DNA from 2 places in the Bradyrhizobium sp. BR 1433 genome. Region 1 is predicted to be linked to the other one. Evidence: predicted binding sites of a transcription regulator. Region 1 holds the regulator's gene; the other holds the start of a gene.

Evidence for each region. Region 1 encodes LexA, which represses DNA repair genes until DNA is damaged. Its sites were predicted from a motif close to TGTTCNNNNTGTGTTCNG; they were not measured.
Region 2: a site for LexA is predicted at 2,506-2,523, ahead of ACSKB9_RS33810 (glycosyl transferase). Genes of this name have one in related genera too.

The regions. Positions count from the first base shown of each region.
Region 1 is NZ_JBPUGG010000001.1:836,938-844,683, forward strand. Features, by position in the region: gene ACSKB9_RS04150 (molybdopterin molybdotransferase MoeA) at 1-839, shown strand, start outside; gene lexA (transcriptional repressor LexA) at 1,085-1,789, shown strand; gene ACSKB9_RS04160 (hypothetical protein) at 2,046-2,474, shown strand; gene ACSKB9_RS04165 (hypothetical protein) at 2,620-2,847, shown strand; gene ACSKB9_RS04170 (ComEC/Rec2 family competence protein) at 2,844-5,123, opposite strand; partial or broken gene ACSKB9_RS04175 (MFS transporter) at 5,554-6,881, shown strand; one part of gene ACSKB9_RS04180 (IS630 family transposase) at 6,906-7,528, opposite strand; one part of gene ACSKB9_RS04180 (IS630 family transposase) at 7,528-7,746, opposite strand, start outside.
Region 2 is NZ_JBPUGG010000001.1:7,035,312-7,043,057, reverse strand. Features, by position in the region: gene ACSKB9_RS33825 (ribonuclease HII) at 1-656, opposite strand, end outside; gene ACSKB9_RS33820 (VOC family protein) at 751-1,197, opposite strand; partial or broken gene ACSKB9_RS33815 (PA0069 family radical SAM protein) at 1,319-2,484, opposite strand; gene ACSKB9_RS33810 (glycosyl transferase) at 2,649-3,218, shown strand; gene ACSKB9_RS33805 (bifunctional helix-turn-helix transcriptional regulator/GNAT family N-acetyltransferase) at 3,261-4,202, shown strand; gene moaB (molybdenum cofactor biosynthesis protein B) at 4,318-4,881, opposite strand; gene ypfJ (KPN_02809 family neutral zinc metallopeptidase) at 5,067-6,005, opposite strand; gene ACSKB9_RS33790 (hypothetical protein) at 6,076-6,279, opposite strand; gene ACSKB9_RS33785 (site-specific DNA-methyltransferase) at 6,388-7,521, shown strand; gene ACSKB9_RS33780 (hypothetical protein) at 7,709-7,746, shown strand, end outside.

The DNA.
Region 1 (7,746 bases):
CCGCCGACGTCGGGCGGCACATCCGCCAGGCCGGGGTCGACTTCCGTGAGGGCGAGGTGCTGCTCGCCGGTGGCAGCCGCCTGTCCGACCGCGCGCTGTCGCTGGCGGCCGCCATGAACTATCCGGAACTTGCGGTGCGCCGCCGCCCGAAGGTCGCCGTGCTGGCGACCGGCGACGAGCTGGTGATGCCGGGCTCGCAGCCCGGTCCCGGCCAGATCGTCTATTCCAACGGCTACGCGCTGCGGGCGCTGGCGCGCGCCGAAGGCGCCGAGACCATCGACCTCGGCGTTGCCGCCGACACGGTAGAGGCGACCACGGCCGGTATCCGCCGGGCACGCGAGGCCCGCGCCGATGTCCTCATCACGACAGGCGGCGCCTCGGTCGGCGACCACGATCTCGTCAAGCGGTCGCTGGAAGCCGAGGGCGTCGAGATGGCGTTCTGGCGGATCGCGATGCGGCCCGGCAAGCCGATGATGCATGGCCGGCTCGGCGCGATGCGGGTGATCGGCCTGCCCGGCAATCCGGTGTCGTCCTATGTCTGCGCCTTCCTGTTCCTGGTGCCGTTGATTCGGGCGCTGAGCGGCCGGAAAGTGATTCATCATCGCCGCGCGAGCGCCCTGCTCGGCCGCGACCTCGCCGCCAACGACCAGCGCGAGGACTATCTGCGTGCGCGCCTCGAAGCGCGCGAGGACGGCACGCTGATCGCAACGCCGGTGACACAGCAGGACTTGTCGCTGCTCGGGAATCTCGCTGCGGCACGGGCACTTCTCGTGCGTCCGCCGTTCGCGGCGGCGGCCGTCGAAGGCAGCGAATGCGAGATCTTGACGCTACCCGAATAGGGCTTTCCCACCGCGCCGATTGTGCGTCGCCCGAGCGCGTTCACCGGAAATTAAGTGGTTGCGGAACACATATCGAACATATAGTGTCCGTTCATGATTTGTTTCGAGTACTGGTGTCTACAATCGGGAAGCCGCGTGGAAGCAGGTGCAACGAGCACGAGCTTCTGAAGTCAGGCCCCGCCTGCAGGCCCCACCAGAAGAGTTCTCGGAATCGAACGACGCTATCAACCGGGGGAATACTCGAGATGCTCACGCGCAAACAGTACGAACTTCTGCGTTTCATCAATGAACGTCTGAAAGAGGCCGGCGTACCGCCCTCCTTCGACGAGATGAAGGATGCGCTCGACCTGCGCTCGAAGTCCGGTATCCACCGCCTGATCACTGCGCTGGAGGAGCGCGGCTTCATCCGCCGCCTGCCGAACCGCGCCCGCGCCATCGAGGTCATCAAGCTGCCCGAACTCTCGGCCGGCGGCGGCAACGGTCGCCGCGGCTTCACGCCCAGCGTCATCGAAGGCACCCTCGGCCGGCGCGCCAGCACGCCGCCGATTGCCGAGGACGACGGCAACCGTCCGGTCGCGGTCCCCGTGATGGGCAGGATCGCCGCCGGTACGCCGATCGAGGCGCTGCAGACCCGCAGCCACACCATCAGCGTGCCGCCCGACATGCTCGGCGCCGGCGAGCACTATGCGCTCGAGGTGCGCGGCGACTCAATGGTCGATGCCGGCATCCTCGACGGCGACATGGCACTGATCCAGCGCAACGACGTCGCCAATACCGGCGACATCGTGGTGGCGCTGATCGACGAGGAGGAAGCCACCCTGAAGCGCTTCCGCCGCCGCGGCGCATCGATCGCGCTCGAGCCGGCCAACACCGCCTATGAAGTGCGCATCCTGCCGCCGAACCGGGTCCGCATCCAGGGCAAGCTGATCGGCCTTTATCGCAAATACTGAACTGCAAATACTTGCGGCGGCCGGGAACGAGCAACACGTCGGATCGTTCCTTGAAAGATAGCGTACCGTACGGCCTGTCCGATGCGCTCCGATACCTCTCGCGCAGCGTCGCGTGTTTGTGATCGGGGCGGTCTCGAACCAGTCGTACAATCGCCCAGAAACGAGCAGACGCTCGTTCGCTATCGTCCACTCTGGTAGAGGCCCTAATGCCTCAAGGAGAGGCACGGGTCGCTACCTCGAAATGAGGAGCCATCCGATGTGTGACTATAGTCTGCACGCCGTGGCATCGCGCCCCGCCATTGTCGGAGAGACGCTGATCACGACGACGTTCCGCGGCACGTCGACCCGCGGCTTTGCTTCGGAGAACGATCCCACTGTCGCGGTCTGCATGCTGCCGGGCACCGAACTCGCTTTCGCCGAGAACGTTCGCTACGACAGCCGCTGGATCTGGACCAAGACGCTGAACTATCGCGTCGGCGTGTTCAACGAAGTCGAGCCCGACGTGCCCGATCGGCATCATGACGCGGTCGAATTCCCCGACGGCAGCCATGTGCTGGTGACCCAGCTGGTCGAGGGACAGCGCGTCAGCGTGCTGCAATTGCCGGCGCTGCATCCGCCGGTCGAGCAGAAGCCGAAGGTTGTGGAGCGGCGGCCCTCCGCATTCGCAACGCTGTTTTTGGGTTGAGCGCATCGTCGCCGCGGAATGAGCTGTTCGGCGGCGGATGACCTAAGCAATTTCGGGCGACCCCGGACTCCCGCTTCCGGGGCGCAGAAGGAGATTTGCGTCGGCCGGCGCCTTGGCGCATCATCGGGCACGGAGGACGTGCGCGGTGGTCGATAAGGTCACATGGCAAAAGGCTGGACGCGTCACGGAACCGGGCCGCTATATGTTCCGGTTCGGTTGGCTGACAGTAACGGCCGACGACCTGAAAGTCTGGGAGCAATTTCCCGAGGCTTCCTTCACTCTCGTCAAGAAGCCCGACGCCGGCCCCGACTCCGACGAATATCATCTCGGCCTGTTCGAGCTGCCGAGCGGCCCCTCGCCAGACCACGGCTAATCATCGCCCTGCAGATCGGTCTCGGCCGGCGTCGCATCCACCGCAGGCCGCGGCGCGGGGGCGCGTAGCGTCGTCTCGCTCTCGCCGTCGCCGGGAACCGCCGGCGACCACGGCCGGTCGATCCCGCCGGGCTTGACCGCATCGACGACGTAGCCGTCCCTGCTCCGTCGCAGCACCAGCGCGCCGTGGCGGCGCAGCCGCTCGGCATCGATCACCGATGTCGCGCAGCCCTGCGGCGCCGGCCGCGTCGTCACGATCAGGCCTGCGCGCTCGCAGTCGTCCGCCAGCGCCTCCGGCCGGGTCGTCAGCGCGACGAAGGCGCCGCCGGGTCCCTGGGTCACGCAGCCGCCGGCATCGCAGGAGACGCCCTCGCCGAGCGACACATCGGTGGCGGTGCGCGCATCGGCGTCCGCCGCCAGCCACTCCTTGACGAGGAACGCATCCTTGGCGCTGTGCATCAGATGCAGCCGTCCGTCGCCGCCACGCACCGCGACGTTGCGGCCGTCGCCGGAGATCAGCACGTCCGGCTGCGGCACCCTGAGCGCCCAGACCGAAGCCATCAGCAGCAGCACCGCGCCCGACCAGCGCAGCGGCGTGCGCAGCAGCCCGAGCAGGATGATGCCGGCACTGGCTGCAATCAGCGGCCCGACGCCGAACGCCGCCATCCGGCCGACCGCGCCCGGGAGTGCGGCGACCCATTGCGTCACCAAAATCATCCAGTCGATGCCAAGACCCATGATCGCCCAGAACACGCCGTCGAAGCCGAACGGCATGGCGACGAGCCCCAGCAGGCCGGCCGGCATCACGACCGCCGACACGACAGGCATCGCCGCAAGGTTGGCGAGCAGCCCGTAGGGCGTCACGCGGTGGAAATGGAACGCGGCATAGGGCGTCGTCGCCAGCCCAGCCACCAGCGAGGCCAGCATCAGCATCGTGAGCTCGCGGCCGCCCCACAGCGCAACCCGCGCGGTCGCCGAATGGTCGGGCGACGCCAGCAGGTTCGGCAGCCCGATCTGCACCAGCGCCACCAGCCCGAGCGTTGCCGCAAACGACATCTGGAAACTGGGATGCACCAGCGCCTCCGGCGCGATCGCGAGCACGATCAGCGCTGCCACCGCCAGCGTCCGGAAGGTGATCGCGCGGCGGTCGACGATCACGGCGAGCAGCACCACGGCGGTCATGAAAAACGATCGCTGCGTCGCAACCTCCGCGCCCGACAGCAGAAGATAGAATGCGGCGGCGACCAGCGCGGCCGCCGCCGCCCATTTCTTGATCGGATGCCCCGCCGTCAGCGCCGGAAACAGCGCGAGCAGCGCGCGCACCGCGAAGAACACGACGCCGGCGACCACGGCCATGTGGTAGCCGGAGATCGACAACACATGGCCGAGCCCCGAGATGAACATCGCATCGTTGACCGGCGTCGAGATCGCATCGCGCCGGCCGGTGAGCAAGGCGGTCGCGATCGCGCGCTGATCGCCGTCGAGCGTGGTGCGAATCCGCGCGTCGATGGCGTCGCGCAGGCCTTGCATGAAGGCGGCGTAGCGCAGCGCAAAACCGCCGGTCGCCGGCGGCTCCCTGGTCTTGACCGCGCCCATCACGAAGCCGGAGGCGCCGATGCCCTGAAAATACAGGTCACGGCCGAAATCATAGGAGCCCGGGCGTTGCGGCCCGAGCGGCGGCAGCAGCCGCGCCTTCAACTCAACGAAGCTGCCGACGTCGGGCGCGGTGCCCTTCTTCACCGAGAGCCGGACCCGATCGAGCTTCGTCATGTCGCGCGGGCTCTCCGTCGAAACCACGCGCAGCACGAAACGATCGGTCTTCTCGCGGATGTCGCGCGTCTCGACGAAGCCGGTCAGCGCCACCGAGAACATCGGCCGCGCCAGCACCGTGTGAGCGACGCGCGCCGTCTTCCAGGTCGCTGTCGCAAAGCCCGCGGCCACCGCGGCCAGCAGCGCGATGACGGGAAACACGCTGCGCCGCCGCAGCAGCAGCGCCAGCAGGCAGAGCAGGATTGCGACTGTGGCCGCGACCGACAGCACCGGCTCGTGCTCGGCCGCGAAATAGAACGCGATGCCGGTGCCGAACGCCACCGGCACCCAGGGCAACAGGCGGCCCGCCCCCGCCTCCGCCCGCGCCCATTGCCGCAATGTCTCGACGAGAGGCTTCCAGATCCCGGCGCGCGCCGGGAGAAAGCCGCCGACCGGCGCAGCCGTGCGCGGCGGCCACGTCCCCGCGTAGCCGCGTTTGCCGCCCGGCGTCGTGCCCTGCTCCGCCATTCCGCTTGCGATCCCTGCCGGTGGCAAGGCTAGCGGATACCGCAGTCACCCGACTAGCGGAACGGATGCAGAATACGGACCGGCAAGGCGAGATACCGGGACCGCCCCGCGTCGCGGCTCCCGGCGGCAGGCCACTGCCTTTGCCTGCGTCAAGCCGATCGAGCCGAAAGTCTCATTAGATACCGATCCCATTGGGACTAGACTGTTCCGATGCCTCCACTCCCGAACAGACAGGGATGAGGTGGCAACGGCTCGCGGCACTGAAGGCCGCTGGAGCTCTTCTCAGGCGGCCCTCAACTCCCCTGAGACCAGGCATTGCGGACGAACTCGCAAATCTCGCCTGCAACGCCGCGCACCACGCGCACTCCGCGAGCGGATTGATCGCTGAAAAAACGCGAGGAGTAGCGTTTGCAATTGATAGGAGCAGCACATGGCAATTCAAGTACCAAGCGATTTTCGTCGCGTGATTGTCGCTGCGTCAGTGGGAAACATCATTGAATGGTACGACTTCTATATTTTTGGCAGCCTGGCCGCAGTTCTGTCGGTCAAGTTCTTTGAGCAATCCCACCCCGTCGCAGCCCTGCTGAGCACGATCGCGCTGTTCACTGCCGGATTCCTGATCCGCCCGCTGGGGGCCTTCCTGTTCGGATGGATGGGCGATCGGGTCGGCCGCAAGTATACTTTTCTCATTACGCTGAGCGGAATGGGACTGGGGACCGGCGCGATCGGACTGATCCCAACGTATCAGTCGATCGGCCTGACGGCCGCATTCCTTCTGTTCGGCTTGCGGATGATCCAGGGTCTATGCCTGGGCGGCGAATATGGCGGCGCCATCACTTATGTCGCCGAGCATGTTCCGGACGATAGCCGCGGCTACTACACCGGCTGGCTACAGACCTCGCCGACACTCGGGATCGTGGTGTCACTGGCCGTGATCGTTCTGACCCGAACCTGGGCCGGCAATCAGGCCTTCGACGAATGGGCGTGGCGCGTTCCGTTCCTGGTCTCGTTCCTGCTGGTGGCGATCGCCATCTACATCCGCCTGCAGCTCCAGGAGACGCCGATTTTCCAGGAGATCAAGGCACAGGGACAGATGACGCAGAATCCCGGCGGGAAGCTTTCCTCAGCGCCAACATCAAGTACATCCTGATCGCCATCGTCGTCCTGATTGGACAGGGCGTGGTCTGGTACAGTGGTCAGTTCTGGGCACTGTACTTCCTGCAGCAGGTCTCCAAGGTCGATGCGGTTACCTCGGCCTACATCGTGGGGGCCGCATTGTTGATCGCAACGCCGAGCCTGATCTTCTTTGGTTGGCTGTCGGATCAGATCGGCCGCAAGTCCGTGATCCTCGGAGGAATGCTGCTTGCCGCGATCACCTACTATCCGCTGTATCTGTGGCTCGGCATGGTCACGCAGCCGGGACACATCAACTATCCGGTCGCCGTCTTCATCATCTTCATCCTCGTCTGCTATGTCGGGATGGTGTACGGGCCGGTCGGCGCGTTCCTGGCGGAGTTTTTCCCGGCCAGGATCAGGTACACCTCGGTCTCGGTGCCGTATCATATCGGCAATGGTTGGGGCGGCGGATTGGTGCCGTTCATCACATCGGCCGCCTTCGCGGCGACCGGCAGCATCGGCTACGCGCTGATCTACCCGATTGTCGTTCCCGCGGTGTGCTTCGTGATCGCCGTCTTCATCATGCCCGAGACACGCAAGACCAGAATTTGGGAGCAGATCGAGGCGAAAGCCGCATCGTGACGGAGTCACCTTGCTGACGGGCGACTAGAGCGTTAGCCGATCAGGTTGCAAGTAGCCCGCGGCGATGAAGTAGTTTGTGGATTCCGTGGGCGTGTAGGTGTCGATGATGCGCCCGACAGCATCCCAAAGGCCGCCGACGGTGCGTTCGGCGGCCTTCCGCAGATTTGCTTTGAGCTTGGCGAAGGCATTCTCGATCGGATTGAGGTCGGGACTGTAGGGCGGAAGATAGAGAAGCGTAGCGCCGGCCGCCTCGATCATCTCACGTATGCGGGGCCCTTTGTGGCTGGAGAGGTTGTCCATGATGACGATGGCGTGGTCTGGCAGCTCAGGAATGAGCACCTTTTCGACATAGGTCTCAAAGGCGTTGCGGTTGATGGGGCCATCGAGCACCCAGGGCGCGATGATGCCGCGTGTGGTTAGAGCGGCTACGCAGGTAGTTGTTTTCCAGTGGCCGTGAGGAACGCTGGCCCGCAGACGTTCTCCGCGCTGGCAGCGGCCATGGGTTCGCGCCATGTTGGTCGACGCCCAGGTCTCGTCGATGAAGACGAGCCGATCCCGGTCGAGCTTGCCCTGGCTCTCGCGCCAGGCCTCGCGTCGCTTCAAGACGTCCGGGCGATCCTGCTCTGAGGCATGGGCGGTCTTTTTTTACGCGTGATCTTGTGGCGCTCGAAGAAGCGGCGGATCGTGCCATAGCCAAAGGACAGGCCTTGTTTGCTCAAGCCGTCACGCAATTCCTCGATAGTGATATCCGGCGCCGTCTCGAGCAGAGCCATGATCGTCGCCTGATGAGTATCAATCCGGTGGGACTTGCGGTCGCCGCCCTGAGCCCTCGGCTGGGCATCGCCTTGCTCCCGCTCGCGCGTTC
Region 2 (7,746 bases), 6.2 Mb from region 1:
TGGCTGCTGGGGCCGAGCCGGTCGAGCGCCTCGAGGTGCTCGGGGACGGCATAGCCCTTGTGCTGCTCGAAGCCGTAGCCGGGGCAATCCAGCGCCAGCGCGCACATCAGGCGGTCGCGCGTCACCTTGGCGATGATCGAGGCCGCCGCGATCGAAGCCACGATGCCGTCGCCGCCGATCACGGCGTCGCAGTCGCAGGGCGTGGCGAGCTTGTCGCGGCCGTCGACGAAGACATGCTTCGGCATTTCCGGCAGCGCATGCACCGCGCGCGCCAGCGCCCACAGCGAGGCGCGCAGGATGTTGTCGCGGTCGATCCGCGACCGTGACGCCACCGCGACCGAGAACGCTGCTGTCGCGCAGATTTCCTCGAACAGTTCCTCGCGGCGCTCGACGGTCAGCCGCTTCGAATCATCGAGGCCCTTGGGTATCCGATTTGGGTCCAGCACCACGGCGGCGGCGACCACCGGACCCGCCAGCGGCCCGCGCCCGGCCTCGTCGCAGCCGGCGACCGGCCAGACGCCTCGCTTGATCAGCGCGCGCTCGCGCCGAAAGCTCGGCCGCGTCACCACGATGACGCGCTTGTCCGGCTTGGCCGGCTCGGCCGGCTTCTTCTTCGACGCGGTCTTTGACGTGCGATTGGACTTGTCCCGAATCATGCGGGGATCGTGATCAAGCCCGGCCCGCGGCGCAACCGGGAACCTGGCGCCCTTCCCCGTTATTCAATCCGCCACCCTAATCGGGATCGGCGCTCTAATCGGGGATTGACACCCGGCGGTCGTCGCGAACCTCAAAGCCCGGCGCGCGCACCACTTCCCAGGCGTGGCCGTCGGGATCGCCGAAATAACCGCAATAGCCGCCATAGCTGGTCGGCTGCGCGGGTTTCAGCAGCCTGGCGCCTTTCGACAGCGCGAACGCCATCACACGATCGACCTCGGCGTCGTCGTTGCAGTTCCAAGCGATCGCGACGCCGCGGAACGCTGAAGGCCGTGGCTGATCCGGCAGCCCGGCATCGGCAGCGAGCAGATGCCACGGGAACAGGCCGAGCACGGTGCCGCCGGTCTCGAAGAAGGCGACCTCCTCGCCGGTCGCGCGCATCTTCCTGGAGAAGCCGAGCGATTCATAAAAGCCGATGCTGGCGCGCATGTCGCTGACGCCCAGCGTGAGGACGGTGAAGCGTGCGGTCGGGGTGTTACTCATGTTTGCACTCACTGTTTGACGTCTTCGTAGCTCGGATGGAGCGAAGCGCAATCCGGGAAAGCTTCAGCCACTAACACGGGACCCCGGATTTCGCTGCGCTCCATCCGGGCTACGCCCTCGCCTAGAATAGACTGAGTTGCTGCCCGTTACGCTTCGGCTTGGCGAAGTGATCGGTGGTCAGCTTGGCGCGCCGCTTGTTGAGGCCGAGTTTCTCGCACGCGATCTCGAAGCGGCGGCCGATCATCCAGGCCATCGGGCCGGTGCCCTTCATCCTGGTGCCCCATTGCGAGTCGTAGTCGCGGCCGCCGCGCATGTCGCGGATCAGCGTGAAGACGTGACGGTAGCGGTCGGGATAGTTCGCCATCAACCATTCGCGGAACAGATCGCGCACTTCGAGCGGCAGCCGCAGCAGCACGTAGCTCGCCTCCCTGGCGCCGGCATGCGCGGCGGCGTCGAGGATGCGCTCGATCTCGGAGTCGTTCAGCGCCGGGATCACGGGTGCGACCATCACCGTGGTCGGGATGCCGGCATCCGTGAGCCGCTTGATCGCCTCGAGCCGCTTCGGCGGGGTCGAGGCGCGCGGCTCCATGGTGCGGGCGAGTTTCGGGTCGAGCGTCGTCACCGAGAGCGCGACCTTGGCGAGATTGCGCTTGGCCATACGTGCCAGGATGTCGATGTCGCGGGTGACCAGCGCCGACTTGGTGACGATGCCGACCGGATGGCCGCCGCGCTCCAGCACCTCGAGGATGCCGCGCATGATCTTCCGGTCGCGCTCGATCGGCTGATAGGGATCGGTGTTGGTGCCGATCGCGATCATCCGCGCCTCGTAGTCCGGTGCCGCCAGCTCCTTCTCGAGCAGCGCGGGTGCGTCCGGCTTGGCGAACAGCTTCGATTCGAAGTCCAGCCCCGGCGACAGGCCGAGATAGGCGTGGGTCGGCCGCGCGAAGCAATAGACGCAGCCATGCTCACAGCCACGATAGGGATTGATCGAACGGTCGAAGCCGATGTCGGGCGAGTCGTTGCGGGTGATCACCTTGCGCGAGGTGTCGAGCGCCACGCTGGTCGCAAATGGCGGCAGGTCCTCGAGGCTCTGCCAGCCGTCGTCGAAGGCAACGCGCGCCTCTGCCTCGTAGCGGCCGCTGGCGTTGGACTGCGCGCCGCGGCCGCGCCGCCGCTCGCGCTCGATCGCGACCGCAAGCTCGGGAAAGGGGAAGGTGCACCCGCCGGGTTATCGGAGGGCGCCGTTACCGGCGGGTGCTTGAGGGCATGAGAGGATGCTCGGCTCATGCTTTGAAGCTAACACAGCACGAGAACAAATCAAGAACATGAACGGAGAAATTCCACAGAACCTTGCTACAAAATTCTGCAGGCGAACAGGCTGCTTTGAATATGACAAGGTGATAACACGGCCGGAGTTTCTCCACCGTTTGAGCCATCGAAGCCTCAAAATCATGCTGAGCGTGATCATTCCAACCGACGGCGTCGAGCGCACCGCGGTCGCAACCTTGGCGGCGCTGGTGCCGGGCGCGGCCGCGGGCGTCATCCGCGAAGTGCTGCTGGTCGACCGCAGCCACAGCGATGTGATGGAGCGCGTCGCCGACGTCGCCGGCTGCCGCTTCCTGCGCTTCGAGGGCACGCGCGCCGCCGCGCTTGCGGCAGGCGCGCGGCAGGCGCGGTCGCCCTGGCTGATGTTCCTGCATCCGGGCGCCGTGCTCGATGCCGGCTGGATCGAGGAAACCACCCAGTTCATCCAGATGGTGGCGGCCAGCGGCAAGGACCGCGCCGGCATCTTCCGCTACGCCCGCGCGCCCTACACCGATCCCGGCCTGCGCGACGGCCTCAAATTCGTCGCCCGGATGATCACCGGGCCCTCGGCTGAACAAGGGCTCCTGATCGCCCGCGAGCATTACGAGCGGATCGGCGGCTATCGCCCCGACGCCCGACGCTCCGAGGCGCGCCTGCTGCGCCGGCTCGGCCGCTCCTCCCGCACCATGCTGCGCAGCCGGATCATGGTGGCTTGAACTAACTTGCGGATTATTTGATTCCGTCAAATAATATGTTTGATGAAATCAATCTCCCATGACACCGCCCTCGAGAGCCAGGTCGCCGCGGTCCGCGGCTTCAGCCGGTTCTATACCCGCAAGCTCGGCATCATCGAGCCGAAGCTGTTGCACTCGACATTCACGCTGCAGGAAGCGCGGATCATCTACGAGCTCGCGCACCGCGAAAATTGCACCGCAACCGATCTGGTGCGCGATCTCGACCTCGATGCCGGCTTCGTCAGCCGCACGCTGGGGGCGCTGCAAAGGCGCCAGATCGTGACGCGGAAGCCATCGAAGGCCGACAAACGCGTCAACGAGGTCGCCCTCACCGCCAAGGGCCGTACCGCAGCCGCCGATCTCGACCGCCGCTCGCGCAGCGAGGTCGGGGCGCTATTGAAGCAGATGGACGGCGACCGTCGCGCCGCGGTGGTGCACGCCATGAGCACGATCGAGCAATCGCTGGAGCCGCCGGCCGAGAAGCCGGTCGGCTTCCTGCTGCGCAGCCATCGCGTCGGCGACATGGGCTGGGTCGTCTCGCGGCAGGGACAAGCCTACGCGGAGGAGTATGGCTGGGACATCAGCTACGAGGCGTTGGTGGCCGAGATCTGCGCGCAGTTTCTGCGATCGTTCGATCCGGCCCGCGAGCATTGCTGGATCGCGGAGGTCGACGGCGAGCCGGTCGGCTCGGTCTTCCTGGTCGACGGCGGCGACGGGCTCGCCAAGCTGCGCCTGCTGCTGGTGGAGGAGAAGGCGCGCGGGCTCGGCGTCGGCCGCGCACTGGTGGAGCAATGCATCCGCGCCGCGCGCGAGAAGGGCTACAAGAAGATGACGCTGTGGACCCAGAGCATCCTGGTCGCCGCGCGCGGCATCTACGCCCGCGCCGGCTTCCAGCGGGTCAAGGAAGAAAAGCACCACAGCTTCGGCGTCGATCTGGTTGGCGAGACCTGGGAGCTGGAGTTGTAGGGCTCTTTACCACCGGCGTCATTCTGGGGCGATGCGCAGCATCGAACCCGGAATCTCGCGCCACAACCTCTGGATTCCGGGTTCGTGCTTCGCACGCCCGGAATGACGGAGGAGGCTACGCACTCGCGCCTTTCGCCTTCGGGCGGCGCAGATGTTCATCCAGCCGCGGCGTGATCTCGACGAAATTGCAGGGGCGCGTGCGGTAGTCGAGCTGCGCGGCCAAAATGCCGTCCCAGCCGTCGCGGCAGGCGCCGGGCGAGCCGGGCAGGCAGAAAATGAAGGTCGCGCCCGCAACGCCGGCGGTGGCGCGGCTCTGGATCGTCGACGCCCCGATCTTGGCGTGGCTCAGCATGTGGAAGGCGATCGAAAAGCCGTCCATCCGCTTCTCGAACAGCGGCTCGACCGCCTCCGGCGTCACGTCGCGACCGGTAAAGCCGGTGCCGCCGGTTGTGATGACGGCATCGACGGCAGGATCGGCGATCCAGCGCCGGATCACGGCTCTGATCGCCTCGACATCGTCGGTGACGATCTCGCGCGCCGCAAGCTTGTGGCCGGCCGCGGTGAGACGATCGGCTAGCGTGGTGCCCGACTTGTCATCCGCCAGCGAGCGGGTGTCGGAAATCGTCAGCACCGCGATGTTGAGCGGGATGAATGATTTGGATTCGTCGAGTGAGGACATTTACACCTCTTTCCCATCCCGCTGACGTCATCCTGAGGTGCTCGCCTTGCGGTGCACTCGCACCGCTGGGCGAGCCTCGAAGGATGGGCCACGGGCGCTTCATCCTTCGAGGCTCGCCGAAGAGGCGAGCACCTCCCGAGTGAGCGCGAATGCGCTCATCCGGGGATGACGCTACCGGCACACGGCTACAAGCTACCGCCGAACGTGTTGCAGGCCTGCACGGTGCCCTGCTGGTAGCCCCTCATGAACCACTCCTTGCGCTGCGCCGCGGAGCCGTGCGTGAAGGAATCAGGCACTACCCTGCCCGTCGCCTGCCGCTGCAGCGTGTCGTCGCCGATCGCGTTCGCCGTGGTCAGCGCGGCGTCGATGTCGCCGGCCTCGAGGAAGCCCGGCCGCTTCTTCTCCTCGCGGTTGACCCAGACGCCGGAAAGGCAATCGGCCTGCAACTCGACCTTGACCTGCAGCGCGTTGGCCTCGGCCTTGCTGCCGGCCTGCTGCTGCAGCCGGTTCACGCGCGGAATGATGCCGAGCAGGTTCTGGATGTGATGGCCGGCCTCATGCGCGATGATATAGGCCGCGGTGAACTTGCATGCGTTGCCCGAGCAGCCGCGGAAGCGCGTCTCGACCTCGCGGAAGAAGCCGGTGTCGAGGAAGATGGTCTTGTCCGGCGGGCAGTAGAACGGTCCCATCGCCGACTGCGCCATGCCGCAGCGGCCGCCATTGGTGGCATTGCGGAACAGCACGATCTTCGGACCGGTGTAGGTCTGCCCGCTGGCCTTGAAGATATCGCTCCAGCGATCGTCGATCTCGCCGAGGATGCCGGCGATCATGCTGCCCATCTCGTCGGTCGGCGCGCCGCGCTTGGCCTGCCCGCCCGACGACTGCCGGTCGGTCTGGTAGGTCGGCGCCTGGCCGCCGCCGGTGAGAATCTCGGCGCCGCCGATCAGGATGCGCGGGTCGATGCCGAAGGCGTAGCCGAGCAGGCCGAGGACGATGATGGTGCCGATGCCGAGGCCGCCACCACCCATCGGAATGCCGAAGCCGCCACCCCCCCCTCCGCCCATCCCGCCTTCATCGCGACGGTCTTCGATGTCGTCGCTGCGGCGGAAATCATCATAGCGCATGGTGGTTTCCCTTCATTCCAGTCGGCGACCCAACGCGGGACACTCCAACTTAAAATTTCCATTCTGTTAATCAATATCCTGCCCGGCAATAATTGCCTAGTCCGGAAGAGGCGCATCCCTTGCGGTGCAAACGGCTGCGAATGAGGGCGAATTTACCGCGCGAATCGTGCCGGTTTGATGATCCGCAAATTTTTTCGCCGAACGCGCTGATGTTGCAGCACAACGCCGACGGCACTGCGCCATGCCGCGCAAAAGATGCTGCAATCTTTCGCATGAAGATTTCCAATTAAGTCGATTTTTACTTTGCCGGGTCAATGTGACGCCAGTCGGTTGTTTAGTCCCGCGTCGCCGACAGCGTCGCCTGAGTCAGAGTTCTTGAGTCATGGTAGTGTCGCGTCGCGGGGCGTCTGCAAGGGCGCCCCGCACTAAATTTGAGAGTGCCCCATCGAGCCACATCGTCATTGGCGATTGCGTGGCCGAATTGTCGAAGCTTCAGGCCGGCTCGGTCGACCTGGTCTTCGCGGATCCTCCCTACAATCTGCAGCTCAAGGGCGACCTCAAGCGCCCCGATGAGTCGCATGTCGATGCCGTCAACGACGACTGGGACAAGTTCTCGTCGTTCGCTGCCTATGACGATTTCACCCGCGCCTGGCTGCTGGCCTGCCGCCGCGTGATGAAGCCGTCGGCAACGCTGTGGGTGATCGGCTCCTATCACAACATCTTCCGCGTCGGCGCGATCATGCAGGACCTCGGCTTCTGGCTCCTGAACGACATCGTGTGGCGCAAGTCCAATCCGATGCCGAACTTCCGCGGCCGTCGCTTCACCAATGCGCACGAGACCATGATCTGGGCCGCGCGCGACGAGAAGGCCAAGGGCTACACCTTCAATTACGAAGCGCTGAAGGCGTCCAATGAGGACGTGCAGGCACGCTCCGACTGGCTGATCCCGCTGTGCACCGGCGAAGAGCGCCTCAAGGACGGCGACGGCAAGAAGGTGCATCCGACGCAGAAGCCCGAGCAGCTGCTCGCCCGCGTGTTGCTGTCGTCCTCGAAGCCCGGCGATCTCGTGATCGATCCGTTCAACGGCACCGGCACCACCGGCGCCGTCGCCAAGCGCCTCGGCCGCAGCTATATCGGCTTCGAGCGCGACAAGGCCTATGCCGCCGCCGCCGAGGCGCGCATCGCCGCGATCGAGCCGCTGCCAGAAGCAACGCTGGCGCCGTTCATGACCGCGCGCGAGGCGCCGCGGGTGGCGTTCTCCGAATTGATCGAGCGCGGCATGATCGTGCCGGGCGCCAGGCTGGTCGACGCCAAGAAGCGCCACGGCGCCCTGGTGCGCGCCGACGGCGCCATCATGCTCGGCGACAAGGTCGGCTCGATCCACCGCATCGGCGCGGTCGCGCAGGGCTCCGGCGCCTGCAACGGCTGGACCTTCTGGCACGTCGAGACCAAGAGCGGCCTGCGGCTGATCGACGAACTGCGCGCCGAGATCCGCTCCGAGATGGCGGCGGGCTGAGGCAAGCCGACTAATCTTCCTCGTCATTCCGGGCTCGCCGCTTCGCGGCGCCCTCAGATGCGCAATTGCGCAGCGGGGAATGCCACGTTGGGAAAGATGACGCCGTCTTGAACGCGGGCCGCCTTGTTGCGCCGCGACGGCGGGACTAGATTCGGCCTCATCACTTGCCCGTTTCGATTGGTCGCCGATGCGCAGACAATCCGAGACATTGCTGCTGGTGCCGCT